3 regions of the Micromonospora sp. AB353 genome follow, and region 2 is predicted to be linked to each of the others. Evidence: riboswitches for the same ligand, from Rfam matches in the RefSeq annotation. Region 2 holds a riboswitch; each other region holds the start of a gene.

Region 1 (6,822 bases), on a different contig from region 2:
GATGCTGGCGATCGTGGCCGGCCTGGACTACGGCTTCGCCAAGGCGGTGCTGTGGGTCTTCGGCGAGCCCAGCTGACCAGCGGACAGCGATACTGACGGAAGTGAGCGAGCGTGCCTGAGTACGACGAGACCGCCGGAACCCCGGACGACCAGTCCACGGTGGCGACGGCGGCCAACAACGAGTCGGTCGAGGCCGCCAGCGAGCCGGAGTTCCCGACCACCGAGCCGGCCCCGGACGAGGACTTCGACCCGGTCGCCGAGCTGCGCCAGAAGCTGCGCTACGCGCCCGGCGACTGGTACGTGGTGCACTCGTACGCCGGCTACGAGAACAAGGTCAAGACCAACCTCGAGACCCGGATCACCTCCCTCGACATGGAGGACTTCATCTACCAGGTCGAGGTGCCGACCCGGGAAGAGGTCGAGGTCAAGAACGGCAAGCGGTCGCAGGTCCAGGCGAAGGTCTTCCCGGGCTACATCCTGGTCCGGATGGAGCTGACCGCCGAGTCCTACTCCTGCGTCCGGAACACCCCGGGGGTCACCGGCTTCGTCGGCGCCACCGACCGGGCCGACCGGCCGGCGCCGCTGAGCCTCGACGAGGTTCTCAAGTGGCTGGCCCCGGCGGTCGAGACCGAGCAGAAGAAGGCCAAGCCCGAGGTCAAGGTCCTCGACTTCGAGGTCGGCGACTCGGTCACCGTCACCGACGGCGCGTTCGCGTCGCTGCCGGCGACGATCAGCGAGATCAACGCCGACCAGCAGAAGCTCAAGGTGCTGGTGTCGATCTTCGGCCGGGAGACGCCGGTCGAGCTGAACTTCAACCAGGTCGCCAAGATCTGACGTACGTCGGCACCGGCGGCCCGCCCCTTTCGGGGTGGCCGCCGGTGCGCCGTTTCGCCGCCCGCCGACCTCGGCGCGGAGGGTGGCCGACGGCTGCGCTACCCTAGAACGTCGGCTGTCCGCACCGTGCTGACCGTGCGCGCCCGCGGACCGGCGAGAATCCCAGTTCCAAGCCCCAGGAAGAGACATGCCTCCGAAGAAGAAGCTCGTCAAGACGTTCACGCTTCAGCTCCCGGCGGGCCAGGCCACCCCGGCGCCGCCGGTCGGCCCCGCGCTCGGCCAGCACGGCGTGAACATCATGGAGTTCTGCAAGTCCTACAACGCGCAGACCGAGTCCCAGCGGGGCGACATCGTCCCCGCCGAGATCAGCGTCTACGAGGACCGCACGTTCACCTTCGTGCTGAAGACCCCGCCCGCCGCCCGGCTGCTGATCAAGGCCGCCGGCGTGCAGAAGGGCTCGGGCGTCCCGCACAAGGAGAAGGTCGGCTCGGTCACCCGCGCCCAGCTGCGTGAGATCGCCGAGAAGAAGATGGCCGACCTCAACGCCAACGACATCGACCAGGCCGAGAAGATCATCGCCGGCACCGCCCGGTCGATGGGCCTGACCGTCGCCGACTGATCTCGCTCCACCGCTCCACCCGATCTTTCTGTTCGTGGGAGGGCCGCGCACGCCGCGCGCCCGCCAGAGACCACAGGAGTCACCAGAAATGCAGCGCAGCAAGAGCTACCGCAAGGCCGCCGAGGTCATCGACCGGTCGAAGCTCTACACCCCCGTCGAGGCCGTCAAGCTGGCCAAGGACACCACCAACACCAAGTTCGACGCCACGGTCGAGGTCGCGATGCGCCTCGGCGTCGACCCCCGCAAGGCGGACCAGATGGTCCGCGGCACGGTCAACCTGCCGCACGGCACCGGTAAGACCGCCCGCGTGATCGTCTTCGCCGCCGGCGCGAAGGCCGAGGAGGCCGTCGCCGCGGGTGCGGACGAGGTGGGCACCGACGAGCTGGTCGCCCGCATCCAGGGCGGTTGGCTGGACTTCGACGCGGCGATCGCCACGCCCGACCAGATGGCCAAGATCGGCCGGATCGCGCGGATCCTGGGCCCGCGCGGTCTGATGCCGAACCCGAAGACCGGCACCGTGACCATGGACGTCACCAAGGCCGTCTCGGACATCAAGGGCGGCAAGATCACCTTCCGGGTGGACAAGCACTCCAACCTGCACCTGATCATCGGCAAGGCCTCCTTCTCGGAGAACCAGCTGGTGGACAACTACGCCGCGGTGCTGGACGAGGTGCTGCGGGCCAAGCCGTCCGCGGCCAAGGGCACGTACCTCAAGAAGGTCACCCTCACCACCACGATGGGCCCGGGCGTCCCGGTCGACCCGAAGGTCGTGAAGAACTTCCAGGAGGGCTCGGCCGAGGGCTGAGCACGCGTACTCCCGGACGGGGCCCCGCCACCACGCTGTGGCGGGGCCCCGTCCGTCTGTCCGGTGTGGCACGCTCGGGCGCATGCGGCTCGACGGCGTCTGGCTCCGCTACCACCGGCACGGCCCGTGGGTGCTGCGGCAGGTCGACGTCGCGGTCGGCCCGGGTGAGGCGGCGGTGGTGCTGGGCCGCAACGGCGCCGGCAAGTCCACGTTGCTCCAGCTCGCCGCCGGGGTGCTGCGCCCGGGCCGGGGCCGGGTCACCGACCGGCCGCCGGTCGTCGGCTGGGTGCCGGAACGCTTCCCCGCCGACCAGCCGTTCACCGTCGGGGCCTACCTGTCCGCGATGGGCCGCGTCGCCGGCCTGCCCGGCCCCGTCGCCGACCGGGCGGTGCGCCACTGGGTGGAGCGGCTGGGCCTGACTCCCTTCCACGACGTACGCCTGCCGCGGCTGTCCAAGGGCACCGCGCAGAAGGTCGGCCTGGCTCAGGCGCTGCTGCGCCCGCCCGGCCTGCTGGTGCTCGACGAGCCCTGGGAGGGGCTGGACGCCACCGCCCGCGAGGCGGTCCCCGAGATCATCGGTGAGGTGCTGGCCGGCGGCGGCACGGTGCTGGTCAGCGACCACCGGGGCGAGACGGTCCGGCTCCCGGGCGCTCGGCACCTGTCGGTCACCGGCGGCACGGTGACCGAGGAGGCGTCGTCGGGCGGCGCGGCCGTCGCCGTGGTCGAGCTCGCGGTGCCGGCCGCCGGGCTGGCCGCCGCCGTCGCCCGCCTGCGCGCCGACGGCCACCAGATCCTTCGGGTACGCGAACACGCCGTCCCGCCCCCGGCCACGCACCCGGTGCCGGCCTCCGCCGGCCCGTCGGGCACCGGCGGGCCGGGCGGCGCGTCCGCCGCTGGTTCCCCGGACCAGGCCGGTGCCGAGGCCGAGGGCTCCGCCCGGCCCGGGCCGGCGTCCGAGGTGACCCGGTGATCGCGCTGGTCCGGCTGCGGTTGGCCGGCTTCCTGCGTACCGGACGGGCGCTCGCGCCGGTCCTGGCCGGCCTGCTCGTCCTCGGCGTCCTCTACGGCGGTGGCCGGGCCCGACCGGCGGAGGCCTACGGCGTCTCCGCCGTGGTGCTGTTCCCGGTGCTGGCCTGGCAGACCAAGATCCTGCTGGACGTGGAACCCGACGTGCAGCGCCGGATGGCCCGGGTGGTGGCCGGCCCGGCCCGGGAACGGGCGGCCGGGCTGATCGCGGCGCTGGTGGCGGGGCTCGCCGTGGTGCTGCTGGCGCTGGCGCTGCCGTGGCCGCTGGGCGGGGTCACCGCTGCCGTCGGGCCGGGGGAGCGGCCGGTGCTCGCCGGGGTGGCCCTGGGGCTCTGGGCACACCTGCTCGCGCTGCCGGCGGCGGTGGCGCTCGGCGCGCTCGCCAGCCGGGCGGTGACGCGCAGCGCCGGCTACGGGGTCGCGGTGCTGGTCACCGGCGCGGTCGGGGTCGTGGTGCTCGGGCTGTCCGGCTCGGTCGTGCCGTGGCTGGCCCCGCCGGTGATGGCGACCGCGCGGGCGCTCACCGGGCCGGTCGCGGCCGGCGAGGGTCTGCTGCTGACCTGCTGGGCGGCGCTCTGGGCGGCGGTGGCGCTGACCGGCTACGCCTGGGCGCGGCGTACCCGGGCCTGAGCGACGGGTGACCGGGAGCACTCGGCACGATTTGGTGCTGCGGCGTACGTCGCGTAACCTGGTGCGGTAGTTCCACCCAAAGACCGCTGGTCACCGTGCTCCGGCACGGTCGAAGGTCCCGCGACGACGGGCGACCCGCGCAGGGCGGTAAGCGAAACTCGGTGTCACGCACGGCCCACCCAGCGCCTTCTGGTACGACGCCAGCAGCGCCGCGCCACCGCGGATGTTCGCGGCCGGGTCGGTGCGCAGCGTGCCCGCGTCGAGCCCGGTGAGCGCGGCGGCGGCGTCGAGCGTCTGGAGCGAGGCGGGCGGCAGCGGGGTCTCCCGCTCCGGTGCGGCGGCGGTGGCCGGGTCGAGCTTCAGCGGGCGGGAGTCGTCGCCGCGCGGGTCCTCGTCCTCGTCGACGTGGGCGCTGCCCGGCATGGCGAGGATGTGCGCGGCGTCGGTCAGGTGCATCGGGCCGTAGCCACCGCTGGTGCTCGGCTGTCCGGTGTGGGTGTCCCAGCGGGACTCCAGATAGGAGACGCCGAGCAGTACGTTCTGCGGCACGCCGTACTCGGCCGCGGCGGCGGCGTACTGTTGTTGCCTGTCGCTCGCGGGCGCGGACGTGTCCGGCGCGGCGGTCACCGGGCCGGTCGTCGCCAGCGCGGTGGCTGTCGCCACTGCGGCGGCGAGCAGTATCCGTCTGCCCGACGGCGGGGCGGAGAGGTGCATCGAACCTCCTGGACAGGGATGGGGGTCACTGCGTCTCCACCCTCACTCCGCACACCCGCGAGGGTCAATAGCTTTCCAGTGGGTAATCAGCCTTGAAAGAAAATTTCACCTCTATCCTCGGTGCGGCCCCGCATCGCGTACGGAGTGTCACGGCGCTGGAAGTTGCGGATCGATAACGGTGGTCCCTACTCTGGTGAATCGTCGGCCGCACGTCTCACCGTCCAACCCGGTCGGTGACGGTCCGACACCGCCGAGTCGCCTCCGGGCGAGCCGGGGAACCAGGTACCTGGGGTGAATCCGCAGCGATGCGGTAGGGCGGCTCCCTTCCCGCCCGAATCCGTCAGCTAACCCGGTAGGCGGTACGGAAGAAGGAGTACGGACGCCCGGTGGCACTCCATGCCCCGCGGCCGTCGTCGAGCCGGTCGGTCGACCGGTCCACGGCTGTGCCGCGTACCCGCTGGTCCCGCTTCACCACAGCCCTCGCCGCCCTGGTCGGCACCGCAGTCGTCCTGACCGGCGGCGCCACGGCGGCACACGCCGAACCCTCGGTCGCCGAGATCGAGGCCCAGATCGACCGCGACTGGAACAAGCTCGAACCGGTCATCGAACAGGTCAACGCCGTACGTGAGCAGCTCGCCGCGCGGCGCAAGCAGGCCGACGCGCTCGGCCGCCAGATCGCACCCCTCCAGGCCCGGGTGGACGCCGCCCTCGGCCAGGTCGGCGGGCTCGCCGCCGACGCCTACAAGGGCGACAACCTCTCCACAGTCAACGCGCTGCTGGGCAGCCGCTCGCCCGGTGACCTGGTCAACGGCCTGGAGCTGCTCGACCGCTTCGCGCACCGCCAGCACGAGCAGGTGCGCTCCGTCGCCGCGCTGCGCGACGAGCTGGCGGCGAAGAAGAAGCCGCTGGACGAGATGGTCGCCGGGCTGGCGCGTACCGAGGCCCAGCTCGCGGCGAAGAAGAAGCAGATCGACGCCGAGATCGCCAAGCTGGAGAAGCTGCGGCTCACTGTGTACGGCAAGGGTGGCGGCGGCCCGCTGCGCCCGGCGCCCTGTCCGTCCGGCTACCCCGGTGGCCCGGCCGGAGCGGCGGTCAAGTTCGCCTGCGCCCAGATCGGCAAGATCTACGTCTGGGGCGCGGCCGGACCGGACCACTTCGACTGCTCGGGCCTCACCATGGCCGCCTGGGCGAAGGGCGGCGTCTCGCTGCCGCACAGCGCACGCCAGCAGCACGGCGTGACGAAGCGGATCAGCCGGGCCGAGTTGCGCGCCGGTGACCTCGTCTTCTACTACGGCGACCTGCACCACGTGGCGATGTACGTGGGTGACGGCTGGGTGGTGCACGCCTCCCAGTCCGGCAAGCCGATCACCATGAAGCGGGTCGACGACGGCGACATCAACAGCTACGGCCGGGTGTAAGGAAGGGCCCCCTCTTAACGCCTCCGGTAGAGGAGGGGGCCCCTATTAACAACTGCGGGCGCGGTCAGCGCGTCGGCCAGGTGCGCCAGCTCTGCCAGGACCGGCTCGGCGTCGGACCGCGCTGCCCCTGGTAACGCGAGCCGTAGACGGCCGAGCCGTACGGGTGCTCGGCCGGCGAGGAGAGCCGGAAGATGCAGAGCTGCCCGATCTTCATGCCCGGCCAGAGCGTGATCGGCAGGTTCGCCACGTTCGACAGCTCCAGCGTGACGTGACCGGAGAAGCCCGGGTCGATGAAACCGGCTGTCGAGTGGGTCAGCAGCCCCAGCCGCCCCAGGCTCGACTTGCCCTCCAGCCGGCCGGCGAGCTGGTCACCCAGCGAGATCACCTCGAGCGTGGAGGCGAGCACGAACTCGCCCGGGTGCAGCACGAACGGCTGCCCCTCCGGCACCTCCACCATCGAGGTCAGGTCGTCCTGCTGGACCGACGGATCGATGTGCGTGTAGAGGTGGTTGTTGAAGACCCGGAACAGCCGGTCCAGGCGTACGTCGATGCTCGACGGCTGCACCAGCGTGGGCTCGAAGGGCTCCAGCGCGAGCGTGCCGGCCTTGATCTCGGAGATCAGGTCGCGGTCGGAGAGCAGCATCGGAACACCATAGCGACCGGTACGGGTGACCTGCGTGTCGCACTACATCTTCGTACACGTGTTCGATAGAGTGTCCACATGGCTTCCTGGTCCGAATTCGCCGCCGACGAGCCCCGCCTCGCCGGCGAGATCC
Region 2 (6,822 bases):
CGGGCACCCGCCGCCGCCGCGTTCTACCAGGCCACGCCCTCCGAGCCGCGCGGCGTGGTGCGTCGGCGCACGATCCAGTCGGCCTCGGAGAAGGTCACCCGGATCGAGGACGACCTGCTGGACCCGGAGGCCGCGCCGCCGGACATGGCGGTGGTGGGTGACGGGGCGCTGCTGGCCACGCTGTCCCGGGCCACCGGCCGGGGCATGCGCGACATCGTCGCCACCATCCAGCGGGAGCAGGACGAGGCGATCCGTTCCCCCGGCAACGGCGTCACGATCGTCTCCGGCGGCCCGGGCACCGGGAAGACGGCGGTGGCGCTGCACCGGGCCGCGTACCTGCTCTACTCCGACCGGGGCCGGTACGCCGGCGGCGGCATCCTGGTGGTCGGCCCGTCCGGTGTGTTCGTCGAGTACATCGCCTCGGTGCTGCCGTCGCTGGGCGAGGAGACCGCCACGCTGCACTCGCTCGGCTCGCTGTTCCCCGGGCTGTCCGCGTCCCGGACCGACCCGCCGGACGTCGCGGCGGTGAAGGGTTCGCTGCGGATGCGCCGGGTGCTGGAACGCGCGGTACGCGACGCGGTGCCGGACTCCCCCGCCGAGCTGCGCCTGCTCTACCGGGGCGAGCTGCTGCGCCTGGAACGTCCCGCGCTGGACGCGATCCGGGACCGCACGCTGGCCCGTGGCGCGCGCCGCAACGAGGTACGCCGGGCGGCGTTCGACGCGGTGCTCGCCGCGCTCTACGCGCAGGCCCGTACGCTGCGGGTGGGCCGGTTGCCGGAGCAGCCCGCGTTCGAGGACGAGATCATCGAGCGGCCGGAGTTCCGCGAGTTCCTCAAGGCGTGGTGGCCCCGGCTGCACCCGCGGCACGTGCTGGACTGGCTGGCCCGCCCGGACCGGCTGCGCCGATACGCCGGGGGCGTCCTGTCCTCGGCGGAGATCCGGCTGCTCGGCGACGCGTACCGGACGCTGGCGACCGAGGGGCTGACGGTGGCCGACATCGCGCTGCTGGACGAGCTGGACGCGCTGCTCGGCAAGCCGGTGCGGCGGGCCCGGCCCAAGCGCGACCCGTACCAGCTCGCCGGTGGCGTGCGCGAGCTGAGCACGTACGCCGACCGGCAGCGCGCCGCCCGCGCGGCGGCGCGGGAGCGTCCGGACGACTACCGCGACTACGCGCACGTGGTGGTGGACGAGTCGCAGGACGTCTCGCCGATGCAGTGGCGGATGGTCGGCCGGCGCGGGCGGCTGGCGTCCTGGACGGTGGTCGGTGACCCGGCGCAGACCGCCTGGACCGGCGACCCGCAGGAGCTGGACCGGGCCCGTGACCAGGCGCTGGGCCGGCGCAAGCGGCACCGCTACGAGCTGACCACCAACTACCGGAACTCGGCGGAGATCTTCGCGGTGGCGGCGGCGGAGATCCGCCGCCTCTACCCGGACCTGCCGCTGCCCGACGCGGTGCGGTCCACCGGCGTGCCGCCGGTCGAGCGCACGGTGCCCGCCGCCGACCTGCCGGCGGCCACCGTCGAGGCGGCCGAGGCGCTGCTCGCGCAGGTGGAGGGCACCGTCGGGGTGATCACGCCGGTGCCGCGCCGGGACGAGGTCGCCGGCTGGCTGGGCGGGCTCGGCGCGGGCCGCCTCCAGGTGGTGACCAGCCTGCAGGCCAAGGGCATGGAGTACGACGGCGTGGTGCTGGTGGCACCGAGCGAGATCCGGGCCGACCCCGGCTCGGGTGTGCGCACGCTGTACGTGGCGCTGTCGCGGGCCACCCAGCGGCTCACCACGCTCGATCCCGTCTGACGGACACCCGACGTTGATCCAGCCGTCACCCACAGTTCAGTTGCATACATAGCGATGTGAACATACATTGGGCCTGGCCGGTACGGGGCAGGAAGGGTGTTGGCGTGGGCGCAGGTCATGACCACAGCGGCGCGGTGACCAACGCGGCGCACCGCCACCGGGGCCGCCTCTGGGCCGCCTTCGCGCTGCTCGCCGCCCTGATGGTGGTCGAGGCGGTGGCCGCGTTCACGACCGGCTCGCTGGCGCTGCTCTCCGACGCCGGGCACATGTTCACCGACGTCCTCGGCATCGGCATGGCGCTGGCCGCGATCACCGCCACCCGCCGCGCCGGCACCGACCCGCAGCGCACGTTCGGGCTCTACCGGCTGGAGGTGCTCGCCGCCCTCGCCAACGCCGTCCTGCTCGGCGCCGTGGCGATCTACGTCCTGGTCGAGGCGGTACGCCGGTTCGGCGAGCCGCCGGAGGTGCTGGCCGGCCCGATGCTCGTGGTGGCGGTGCTCGGCCTGCTCGCCAACATCGTCGCGTTCGCGCTGCTGCGCGCCGGGGCGAAGGAGAGCATCAACCTGCGCGGGGCGTACCTGGAGGTGCTCGGCGACCTGCTCGGCTCGCTCGGCGTGATCGCCGCGGCGCTGGTCATCGCGGTGACCGACTGGTGGTGGGCGGACCCGCTGGTCGCCGTCGGGATCGGCCTGTTCATCCTGCCGCGCACCTGGCGGCTCGGCCGGGCCGCGCTGCGCATCCTGGTGCAGGCCGCGCCGGAGCACCTCCAGGTCACCGCCGTGCACGACCGGCTGGCGGCCGTGCCCGGCGTGGCCGAGGTGCACGACCTGCACGTCTGGACGCTCACCTCGGGCATGGAGGTGGCCTCGGCGCACCTGACCACCGACCCGGGCGCGGACCCGGCCGGGGTGCTGGCCGCCGCGCGGGCCGCCCTGCACGAGGACTTCTCCATCGATCACGCCACGTTGCAGGTCGAACCCGGAGCGTCGGCCGGAGTGTGCGGCAAGACCGAGTGGTGATTAGGACACACTTAAATCACTGTGGCTAATGTAGTCTTATGCCGGTTTTGCCCCGCCTAGTGGCGTTGCTCGACGGAGCCGCGCCCGGGCAGCGCCGGTAGTCTCGGTCGCGGCCGCACCCGCGGACGCCACCCGGCCCCGGTGGGGCGGCCGTCGCCTAATCGTCCGCAGGGACGAGCCGGGGAACCACGTACGTGGGGTGCATCCGCGTCAGCGGTAGGGATCTTCCGTCCCGAACCCGTCAGCTAACCCGGTCGGCGTTGACGGAAGGACGTGTGAATGCCCCCAGTGGCACCTGTACGACGGACGGCCGCCCGGTTGGCGGCCCTGCTCGTCGCGACGCTGACCCTCGGCGTCGCGACCGTTCCGGTCTCCCCCGCCTCCGCGGCGCCGGCGACCGGCCTGCTCGCCGCCGCGCCCGGCGGCGACGACGAGGGCGGCACGCCGGAACTGCGCGCCCAGCTCGACGCGGCCAGCAAGGGCTGGCTGGAGGCGAAGGCCGCGCTGAACCGGTCGGTGACCCGCCAGAAACAGCTCAACGACCAGCTCAAGACGGTCGGCGCCGAGCTCGCCGTCCGCGACGCCAAGGTCGGCGAGATCGCCGTCGTGGCGTACCGCAACGGCCGCCTGGGCACCGCCGGGGCGCTGCTGGGCAGCAGCAGCCCGGAGGGCTTCATGGACCGGGCCGCCGCGCTGGAACAGGTCGCCGCGCACGAGGACCGTACGCTGCGCGACCTGATCGCCACCCGCGACGAGGCCACCCGCACCCGCGCCCAGCTCGACGGGGAGATCCTCGAGCAGCGCAAGCAGGTGACGGTGATGGCCAAGCGCAAGGAACAGGCCGAGCGCGCCCTGGAGGTGGCGAACGACCGCGCGTCGCGCAGCAGCAGCGGCGGTGGCAGCGTCCAGGGCACCTCCGGCAAGAACGCCAAACCGGCGCCGCGCAACTCGGACGGCTCCTGGCCGTCGGAGTCGTGCAGCGTCAACGACCCGACCCCGGCGAACGGCTGCATCACGCCGCGCACGCTGCACGCGCTGCAACAGGCGAAGGCGGCCGGCTTCACCAGGTACGTCTCGTGCCACCGGCCGAGCGGCTCGGGTGAGCATCCGAAGGGGCGGGCCTGCGACTTCGCCGCGCAGAAGAACGGCTTCGGCGGCGTCGCCACCGGCGGTGACCGGACGTACGGCAACAACCTGGCCGCGTACTTCGTGCGCAACGCCGACCCGCTCGCCGTGCTCTACGTGATCTGGTTCAAGCAGATCTGGCTGCCCAGCAGCGGGTGGAAGTCGTACAGCGGCGGCAACGGTGACCCGTCCAGCGACCACACCAACCACGTGCACCTGTCGGTGTACTGAGCACACCCGGAGAGGGTCGGCCGGATCAGGCCGGCCGGCCCTCCAGGGTCGCCCCGAGACGAGCCGCCAGGCCCAGGTGAGCCGCCCGGGCCTGGCGGAACGCGTACCCGAACAGCGGCGCCGGCGCAGTCAGCGTGATCTCCACGTCGATGCGTACCGTGCCGTCCGGCTCGTCCCGCAGGCGGGTGTGGTTGCGGACGGTCGTCGCGGGTTGCTGCCGCGCCACGGTGACGACCTCGTCCTCGCTCGCGACGAGCACGTCCGCCTGGTACGTGACCGGGAAGTGCAGCGGGCCGAGTTGCAGCCGGTCGGTGATCGCGTAGCTGGCCAGCGCGCCCGGCCGGGCCGGCAGCTTCCGGACCCGGACGATCAGCGGATGCAGCTCGCCCTGGCGACTCAGGTCACCCAGCAGGGCCACCGCGTCGGCCCGGGTGCACCGGGCCTGCACGGTGTAGCTGAAGCTGTCGCTGCTCTGCAAGCGGGCCCCCTCGCCGTCGTGCGTCGCGACGATCGTCCCGTACCGACGCCGGACTGGCAACGGGTAGAAGGTCCCCTGGCCGCAGGGGGTGTGAACGGCGCTCAGGCGCCGGGCAGCACCTCGGGGGTGTCGTCGGCGAACCACGGCTCGGGCGCGCCGAACAGGCCGAGCAGGCCGGTCACCCAGAGCTGCCGGTGCACGAACCGGCTCGGCTCGGTGACCACGAGCTTGACGCCGCTGACCTCGCAGGTCTGGAAGCCCGCGACCATGGCGCTGATGCCGACCGAGTCGATGAACGTGACGAGCCGCATGTTCAGCTCGATCCGCGAGGGACGGCCCTTCGCGAGCACCTCGGCGATCGCTTCCCGCACCTCGTACGCGGTGTCGACGTCGATCTCCCCACGGGGCGCGATCTGGACGACACCACCCGGCCGCACCGACTTCACGATCGACAGGCTCACGCGAGCACCTCCACTCGCCCATGACGGGCGCCTCATCAGTACGCGGGCCGCGACCGAGAGTATTCCTCCAACGGCCCGGTCGCCACCCCCCGGGATGAGCAATTCGCGAACTGGGCACACCTGGGCGTACTCAATCCGGACCTCCGGGTTCCAGTTTCCCCTGTACGGCGGGCCGCGGCCAACCGTGCGACCGGGCGGGCCCGCCGATCCGCCGACCAGGGTAGCTGGCGCACGCACGTCCCGTCGGCACCGGTCCCGGCGCGTTCGGGTGGTTCGTCCCGTTCGCTGCTCACGGCCGGGCACCACCGCGTGGTTTGCCGCGTGCGCCGGTGGGGCACTGCCCGAGACAGTGAACCCGCCGGATGGACACCGGAGTCCGAAGTGGCCGCCGGCCTTCGGCACCCGAGGAGGTAGAACGATGTTCGGATCCAACCTGCTGGACCGCCGGGGCAAGGCCGAGCGGGTCGCCGACCAGGCGTGGCAGAACCTGCTCTCCGCCGTCGGTTCCGCCGGTGACAGCGTGCGCGACGCCACCCGGACCGCCCGCCGCAGCTCCTCCGGCCTGGCCGACGACGCCACCGACCTGGTCGGCTCCGCCGCCGACGAGGCACGCCGCCGGGCGTCCCTCGCCTTCGACGCGCTCGCCGGCCGCCGGCCCGCCCTGCCCTGGACGCTGCTGATCGCGGCGGCGCTCACCGGCGCGGCGATCGGCTGGGCCGCCGGCACCGCGGCGCGCGCCGCCGGCAGCCGGGACCGGGCCGCCGAGGAGATCGAGTTCGTGGACGTGGATCGGCCGAACTCGCCGGCCGGCCTGGACGGCTGACCCGCCCGTACGACACCACGACGGCCGCTCCCGGGAGTCCCGGGGGCGGCCCTCGTGCTGCCTCACCCACGGCGGGTGAGGGCCGTTCACCCGGGGCGCGCGCAGGATCGCGGGTGCGGGACCACGTGCCCGTGCCGCGATCGACGGGAGGGAGAGCCGGATGACCACCGACACGATCACCCGTACCGACCGGGACATCCAGTCCGCCGTGCTCGACGAGCTGACCTGGGAACCCCGGGTCGGGGCGGACGAGATCGGGGTGACCGTCACCGAGGGCGTGGTGACGCTCACCGGCCGGGTCGACAGCTACGCCAAGAAGTGGGCCGCCGAGCGGGCCGCGCACCGGGTCGCCCGGGTCCGCGCGGTCGCCAACGACCTCGCCGTCCGGATCGACACCGCGGCCGGGCGGGAGGACCCGGAGATCGCCGTCGCGGCCGTACGGGCGCTGGAGTGGGACGCGTTCGTGCCGATCGAGGCGTTGCAGGTGACGGTGGCCGACGGCTGGGTCACGCTGCACGGCGAGGTCGAGTGGGAGTACCAGCGGCGGGCCGCCGAACGCTCGGTCGCCCGGCTCACCGGCGTGTGCGGGGTGAGCAACGGCATCGCGGTACGCCCCGCGGTGCGCGCCGACGGCGGTGACCTGGCCGAGCGGATCGTGGACGCGCTGGCCCGCAACCGCGCCACCGAGGCCGAGGAGGTCGACGTGCGGGTGCACGGCGACACGGTGCTGCTGGACGGGCGGGTCCACTCGCCCGGCGAACGCGAGGAGATCGAGCGGGTGGTGTGGAACGCGCCGGGCATCCGGGAGGTGCGCAACCACCTCGCCGTGCGATGACGGGAACCACCCCGCCCGGGTGAGCCCGCCTCACCCGGGCCGCGGGCATCGTGGGC
Region 3 (6,822 bases), on a different contig from region 2:
CTCGGCTACTACGGCGGCGACGAGGGCTCGGGCGCGGACTACGCCGGCTGGTACTACGACGAGAACGGTGAGACCCGCGGGTTCGGCCAGCATCCGCCGGGGTCGTCGTTCAAGGTGTACGACCTGGCGGCGGCCGTCCGCGACGGGATCTCGGTGAAGCAGCGGTTCGACTCGCCGGACACCAAGGAGTTCCCCGCCTCGGGGCGCACCAGGGGCAGCGCGGCGGGGCCGATCCGCAACGCCGAGCGTGCGCCCTGCCAGCCGGACTGCGCGCTCTGGGAGGCCACTGTCGCCTCGCTGAACGTGACCTACTTCGAGCTGACCGAGAAGCTGGGCACCGACAAGGTGATCGAGATGGCCCGCCAGGCGGGCGTGGAGTCGATGTGGGAGACGGTCCGGGGCAATCCCCGGCCGCAGCGCGTCGACCTGCGCAGCGACCCGGCCGACGAGGTGGCGAAGCGGTTCTCCACCGAGGTCGGCATCGGGCAGTACGGCATCACCGTGCAGGACCACGCGAACGGCATGGCCACGTTCGCCGCCGGCGGCAAGCGTGCCGACGCGCACTTCGTCCGGTCGGTCAGCAAGGACGACGAGGACGTGTGGACCGAGCAGCTCCGGACGACGGACCTGGGCCTGGACCGGGAGGCGATCGACCAGCTCGACTGGACGCTGCGCCGCGTACGGGCCGCCGAGCTGGGCAACGGCTGGGACTCCGCCGGTAAGACCGGCACCTGGCAGGCCGGGCAGAGCACCACGCAGAACGTGCACACCTGGATGGTGGGCTGGACCGGCGCGCTCGCCTCGGCCGTCTGGCTGGGCACCACCGACGGCAAGCCGCTGCGGACCACGGGCGGCAGCTACGAGGTGTACGGCTCGACCGGCGCCGCGCCGATCTGGCGGCAGTTCATGACCCGGGCCACCGCGGCGATGAAGCTCGACCCGGAGAAGTACCGCTTCGGTCAGCCGACGTTCCCCGGCGAGACCCCGGAGCCGACGCGGTCCGCGCCACCGCCGCCGACCACCGCCGCGCCGACACCGTCGGAGTCGCCGAGCCCCAGCCCGTCCTCGTCGAGCCCGAGCCCGGACCCGACCGGGCGGCCGACCTCGCGGCCGACGCTGACGCCGTCGCTGCCACCGTTGCCGACCGTGTCGCCGACCCGGACCCGTGGCCCGCGCTGACCCGCCCGGGCGGCGGCTCGGCCGCCGCCCGGCCACCCGGTCGGCGGCCTCGCGTCTATGCGCGCCATTCGCACACAGCGGCAACGTCCGCAATTTGCACCGGCATCCATCCACCGCCGACGATGTTCGCCCTGATCAGGGCCTATTGAAGATCATGGTTACCTGAATCGACGCGTGCGGCGACACGCCCGACTGTCAGTCGTTGCCCAGGTCACTTATTGCTCCGGGCTCGCGCGGCGTGTGATTGTGCACCAGCGAGCCGCCGACCCCCGGCGAATCGCGACGGTCGATCTGTCGACCCGGAGCCACGCCGGCAGCTCCGGTGACCGGCCGTCACCCTGCCTCGCACCACCGCGCCGCCCGTCCCCACCGGGCTCCGTGCGGCGCGCCTGTAGAACAGGAGCAAACCCCCGTGAAACTCTCACCTCGCCTCGCCGCGCTCACCGGCGCCGCCGCGGCCGGCCTGCTCGCCGCAGGAACCGCCGCCGCCGTGCAGGCCGCGCCACCCGGACCCGCCGCCCCGAACCCGGCGCAGGCCCGCGCGACCGCCGCCGACTCGGCCCGCGCCCTGGTCGCGAACCGCCCCGCCTACCTGCAGGCCGGCTCCGACGACGCGTTCGTCCAGAAGCCGGTCATCTCCTCCGAGGGCACCCAGTACGTGCCGTACGAGCGCACCTACAAGGGCCTTCCGGTGGTCGGCGGCGACTTCGTGCTCGCCACGGACTCGGCCGGCAACCTGAAGTACGCCTCGGTCGCCCAGCAGCGGCCCATCGGCGCCCTCGCCACCACGCCCGCGCTGGCCCCGGCCGCCGCCGCGAAGACGGCGCGTGCCCAGCTCAAGACCGTGAGCGCGGTCGAGGGCACCACGCTCGTGGTCTACACGCTCGGCGCCGCACCGGCGCTGGCCTGGGAGACCACTGTTCGCGGCACCGGCGCGGACGGCCCCAGCCGGCTCACCGTCGACGTCGACGCCCGCACCGGCGCGGTCCTGCGCAAGCAGGAGCACGTCGTCCGCGGCACCGGCACCGGCGCCTGGAACGGGCCCAGCCCGCTCACGCTCAACACCACCCAGTCGGGCTCCACGTACACCATGAAGGACCCGACCGTCACCAACCTGAGCTGCCAGGACGCGGCGAACAACACCACGTTCAGCGGCTCCGACGACGTGTGGGGCAACGGCACCGCCACCAACAAGGAGACCGGCTGCGTGGACGCGCTGTTCTCCGCGCAGACCGAGCACAAGATGCTCGCCCAGTGGCTGGGCCGTAACGGCGCCAACGGCAACGGCGGCTACTGGCCGATCCGGGTGGGCCTCAACGACCAGAACGCCTACTACGACGGCAGCCAGGTGCAGATCGGCAAGAACACCGCCGGCCAGTGGATCGGCTCGCTGGACGTGGTGGCGCACGAGATCGGCCACGGCATCGACGACAACACCCCGGGCGGCATCTCCGGCGGCGGCACGCAGGAGTTCGTGGCCGACACGTTCGGCGCGGCCACCGAGTGGTTCGCCAACGAGCCGTCCAGCTACGACGCGCCGGACTTCCTGGTCGGCGAGAAGATCAACCTGGTCGGCTCCGGCCCGATCCGCAACATGTACAACCCGTCGGCGCTCGGCGACCCGAACTGCTACTCCAGCAGCATCCCGTCGACCGAGGTGCACGCCGCGGCCGGCCCGGGCAACCACTGGTTCTACCTGCTCGCCAACGGCAGCAGCCCGACCAACGGGCAGCCGTCCAGCTCGACCTGCAACGGCAGCAGCGTGACCGGCCTGGGCATCCAGAAGGCCATGAAGATCATGTACAACGGCATGCTGCTGAAGACCTCGTCCTCGTCGTACCTCAAGTACCGCACCTGGACGCTGCAGGCGGCGAAGAACCTCTACCCGGGCAGCTGCGCGGAGTTCAACACGGTCAAGGCGGCCTGGGACGCGGTGAGCGTGCCGGCCCAGTCCGGTGACCCGACCTGCTCCGGCGGCACCCCGACGCCCACCCCGAGCACCACGACCACCCCGCCGTCGGGCGGCTGCTCCGGCAACAAGCTCGCCAACCCGGGCTTCGAGTCGGGCAACGTGAACTGGAGCGCCTCGTCCGGCGTCATCACCACCGACAGCGGCCAGGCCGCGCACGGCGGCTCGTACAAGGCGTGGCTGGACGGGTACGGCTCGTCGCACACCGACACGCTCAGCCAGTCGGTGACGATCCCGGCCGGATGCCGGGCGACGTTGAGCTTCTGGCTGCACATCGACAGCGCGGAGTCGACCACCAGCACCGCGTACGACAAGCTCACCGTCAAGGCGGGCAGCACCACGCTGGCCACGTACTCCAACCTGAACAAGGCCACCGGCTACGTGCAGCGGTCCTTCGACATCTCGTCGCTCGCGGGCACCACGGCGACCATCTCGTTCAGCGGCGTGGAGGACAGCTCGTTGCAGACGTCCTTCGTCGTCGACGACACCGCGGTCACCCTGAGCTGACCGTGTCGTAGCGCGGCCGGTCGTCGTCCTCCCCGGCGGCCGGCCGCCTCGTCGTGCCAGGCCGGCCGCCTCGTCGTGCCAGGCCGGCGCCGCGTCGCGCGTGGCCGGCGCCGCGTGCGGTGCGGCGCCTCGTCGTGCCGGGGCGGGTGCGGTCGGGTCAGACCGCGCGCCCGGCCCGGGACGCGGCACCGCGGTCGCGGTGGATCCGGGCGGCCGCCTCGTGCATCGCGCGGCCGAACAGCTCGGCCTGGTCGCCCATGCTGCCGAGCCGGGCGGCGAGCGCGTCGGCGTCGGCCCGGGCCGACGCGCTGACCCGGTCGTCCAGCTCGGACAACGCGGCGTTGGCGGCGGTCACGAGGTGTCCGCAGAGGACGTCGAGAGGCTCGCCGGCCAGCTCCGGGTCGATCGTCACGGAATCGAGCCGGCCACCCTGGACGGCGACCGCGCGGACCCGGCCGCCGGCGGCAGTGCCCTCGGCGAGCAGCAGCTCGCCCGGCTCGCCGTCGGCGTGCGCCGAGGCCCGGGAGCGCATCGCGGTGAGCGCCTGCTGCGTGCGGGTCAGCAGCTCGTCGATGCTCGCGGCCGCCGAGAACGGGTCGTTGGTCATATCCGCGCTTTCTTCACGTCTTAGCCGAGCATGCGTGACCCTAGCAACCGGCTCCGACGAATCGCGGTCACCGGCCGGTCCGGGTCGCGTCCCGGCGCCGCGAGCAGGCCGGACACCGGCCACACGGCGTGTCGCGGACGGACGAGCGCCCGGCCGGGGCGAACCGGCCGGGCGCTCGGACGAGGTCAGCGCAGGCGCAGCAACTGACCGGGGAAGATCAGGCCCGGGTCGTCGCCGACCACTGCCCGGTTGCGCTCGTGCAGGGCCCGCCAGCCGCCGTCGACGCGCTGCGCCACGGCGATCTCCGACAGCGTGTCCCCGCGCCGGACCACATACTCCCCGGCGCCGGACGACGGCCGCGGCGCCGCCTTCGTCGTGGCGCGTTCCGGCGCCGCCTTCGTCGCGGCGGCCCGCTTCGGCGCCGCCTTCCTCGGTGCCGCCTTCGTGGTGGCCCGCTCGGACCGGGTCGCCGCGCTCGTCGAACCGCCCTTCTTGCCGCAGACCGGCCACGCGCCGATGCCCTGGCCGCGCAGAACCTTCTCCGCGACGCCGATCTGCTCGGACCGGCTGGCCAGGTCGGCGCGCGCGGCGTACTTCTGGCCGCCGTAACCGTTCCAGGTGGCGCGGGAGAACTGGAGCCCGCCGTAGTAGCCGTTACCGGTGTTGATCTTCCAGTTGCCGCCTGATTCGCAGCGCGCGACCGCGTCCCAGTTGACGCCCGCGCTCGCCGGGGCGGCCGGGCCGACGAGGGTAGCGGCCCCGACGGCGGCGCCGACCAGGACCGTTCCGAGAGCGGTACGGCGGCTTCGGGCTGAGTATTCAGTTGCCATGTGGATTCCTCCACGCCGACGAGGTGAGCTGTCGGGTTCGGGCCGAGGAGCCCGGCCGCCGGTGGCGGCTTCACCCCGAGGTGACGATGCACCGTGGAACGTGTGGTTCCCCCGCTCCCGCACGAGGTTCGGTTACCGGGGCCGGCGGCGGGATTTGGCGTTTCCGGCCCGTGGTGTCCGCGTCTGCGAACGAAACCGACGCTAGGGGCGATTTGCGACGATCGTCCACTTCTTGTGACGCTCTTCACCCGGCCGGGCGACCGGCGGCGGCGCTACGGTGGCAGGGCCAGGCAAGATCACGGGAGGGCTTGACGGATGACCGATCACGGACACGAGCTGACCTTCGGCGGCTTCGTCACCCCCGCCGCCGGGCAGCCCGACCAGGTGGTGGCGCTAGCCCGGCTCTGCGAGCAGGTCGGGCTGGACCTGGTCACGTTCCAGGACCATCCCTACCAGCCGGGCTTCCTGGACACCTGGACGCTGATGTCCTACGTGGCCGCCGCGACCGAACGTGTCCGCCTGGCCGGAAACGTCCTCAACCTGCCGTTGCGCCAGCCGGTGGTGCTGGCCCGCAGCGTCGCCAGCCTGGACCTGCTCACCGGCGGCCGAGTCGAGCTGGGCCTCGGCGCGGGCGCGTTCTGGGACGCGATCGAGGCGGCGGGCGGGCGGCGCCTGTCCCCCGGCGCCGCCGTCGAGGCGCTCGACGAGGCGATCCGGGTGATCCGCGAGGTCTGGGACACCGACCGTCGCGGCATGATCCGCGTCGACGGCGAGCACTACCGGGTGGTCGGCGCCAAGCGCGGTCCGGCGCCCGCACATCCGGTGGGCATCTGGGTCGGCGCGTACAAGCCGCGCATGCTGCGCCTGGTCGGCCGCGCCGCGGACGGCTGGCTGCCGTCCCTGTCGTACCTGCCGAAGGGCCCCGACGAGCTGCCCGCCCTGAACGCGCTCGTCGACGAGGGCGCCCGGGCCGCCGGGCGCGACCCGGCCGCGATCCGCCGCATGCTCAACGTGACCGGCACGTTCGCCCGCTCGTCGGCCGGTTTCCTCGCCGGGCCGCCGGAGCAGTGGGTGGAGGAGCTGGCCGGGCTCACGCTGGAGCACGGCATCACCACGTTCATCCTCGGCAGCGACGAGCCGCGCGCGATCCAGATCTTCGGCCAGGAGGTCGCGCCCGCCGTGCGGGAGCTGGTCGCCGCCGAGCGCGCCACGCACGCCGGCGGAACCCGCACGGCCGCCGACGAGCAGACCACCGCCGGCGGCCCGAGCACGCTCGGCGTCACCCCCACCCCCGACCCCGGGGTACGCCTGAGCGCGCGCCGCCCCTGGGACGAGTCCACCCGCCCGAGCGCCCCGCCGCCGCCGGCCGGGCACGTCTACCCGGCCCGGGGACAGGCCGCCGGGCAGCACCTGGTGGACGTGCACGACCATCTGCGCCAGGAGCTGGCCCAGGTGCGCGACCTGCTGGAACAGGTCAAGCAGGGCAGTGTCTCGCCGGGCCGGGCGCGAGCCGCGCTGAACGAGATGACCATGCGGCAGAACAACTGGACGCTCGGGGCGTACTGCGCGGCGTACTGCACGATGGTCACCCAGCACCACGGGCTGGAGGACGCCTCGATCTTCCCGCACCTGCGCCGCTCCGAGGCCGGGCTGGCGGCAGTGCTGGACCGCCTGGAGGAGGAGCACGTGGTGATCCACGGCGTGGTGGAGAGCGTCGACCGGGCACTCGT

What was found. Region 2 has a riboswitch for cyclic di-AMP ahead of ACPCK6_RS08750 (coiled-coil domain-containing protein). Riboswitches for the same ligand answer to the same signal wherever they lie in the genome.
Region 1: it holds a riboswitch for cyclic di-AMP, as region 2 does, so the genes downstream of both, ACPCK6_RS05070 (C40 family peptidase) here and ACPCK6_RS08750 (coiled-coil domain-containing protein) in region 2, are expected to answer to the same signal.
Region 3: it holds a riboswitch for cyclic di-AMP, as region 2 does, so the genes downstream of both, ACPCK6_RS23980 (transglycosylase family protein) here and ACPCK6_RS08750 (coiled-coil domain-containing protein) in region 2, are expected to answer to the same signal.

What each region holds. Positions count from the first base shown of each region.
Region 1 covers NZ_JBMVFV010000006.1:83,517-90,338, reverse strand. The annotation lists gene secE (preprotein translocase subunit SecE) at 1-76, shown strand, start outside; gene nusG (transcription termination/antitermination protein NusG) at 112-834, shown strand; gene rplK (50S ribosomal protein L11) at 1,022-1,453, shown strand; gene rplA (50S ribosomal protein L1) at 1,542-2,258, shown strand; gene ACPCK6_RS05085 (ATP-binding cassette domain-containing protein) at 2,341-3,228, shown strand; gene ACPCK6_RS05080 (hypothetical protein) at 3,225-3,914, shown strand; gene ACPCK6_RS05075 (lysozyme family protein) at 4,005-4,628, opposite strand; cyclic di-AMP (ydaO/yuaA leader) riboswitch at 4,867-5,001, shown strand; gene ACPCK6_RS05070 (C40 family peptidase) at 5,015-6,046, shown strand; gene dcd (dCTP deaminase) at 6,111-6,689, opposite strand; gene ACPCK6_RS05060 (pyridoxamine 5'-phosphate oxidase family protein) at 6,768-6,822, shown strand, end outside.
Region 2 covers NZ_JBMVFV010000012.1:90,030-96,851, forward strand. The annotation lists gene ACPCK6_RS08740 (HelD family protein) at 1-1,794, shown strand, start outside; gene ACPCK6_RS08745 (cation diffusion facilitator family transporter) at 1,899-2,813, shown strand; cyclic di-AMP (ydaO/yuaA leader) riboswitch at 2,958-3,088, shown strand; gene ACPCK6_RS08750 (coiled-coil domain-containing protein) at 3,093-4,169, shown strand; gene ACPCK6_RS08755 (SRPBCC family protein) at 4,195-4,647, opposite strand; gene ACPCK6_RS08760 (STAS domain-containing protein) at 4,749-5,108, opposite strand; gene ACPCK6_RS08765 (hypothetical protein) at 5,527-5,931, shown strand; gene ACPCK6_RS08770 (BON domain-containing protein) at 6,092-6,766, shown strand.
Region 3 covers NZ_JBMVFV010000074.1:6,116-12,937, forward strand. The annotation lists gene ACPCK6_RS23965 (transglycosylase domain-containing protein) at 1-1,179, shown strand, start outside; gene ACPCK6_RS23970 (M4 family metallopeptidase) at 1,592-3,655, shown strand; gene ACPCK6_RS23975 (YbaB/EbfC family nucleoid-associated protein) at 3,813-4,262, opposite strand; gene ACPCK6_RS23980 (transglycosylase family protein) at 4,448-5,092, opposite strand; cyclic di-AMP (ydaO/yuaA leader) riboswitch at 5,091-5,236, opposite strand; gene ACPCK6_RS23985 (LLM class flavin-dependent oxidoreductase) at 5,408-6,822, shown strand, end outside.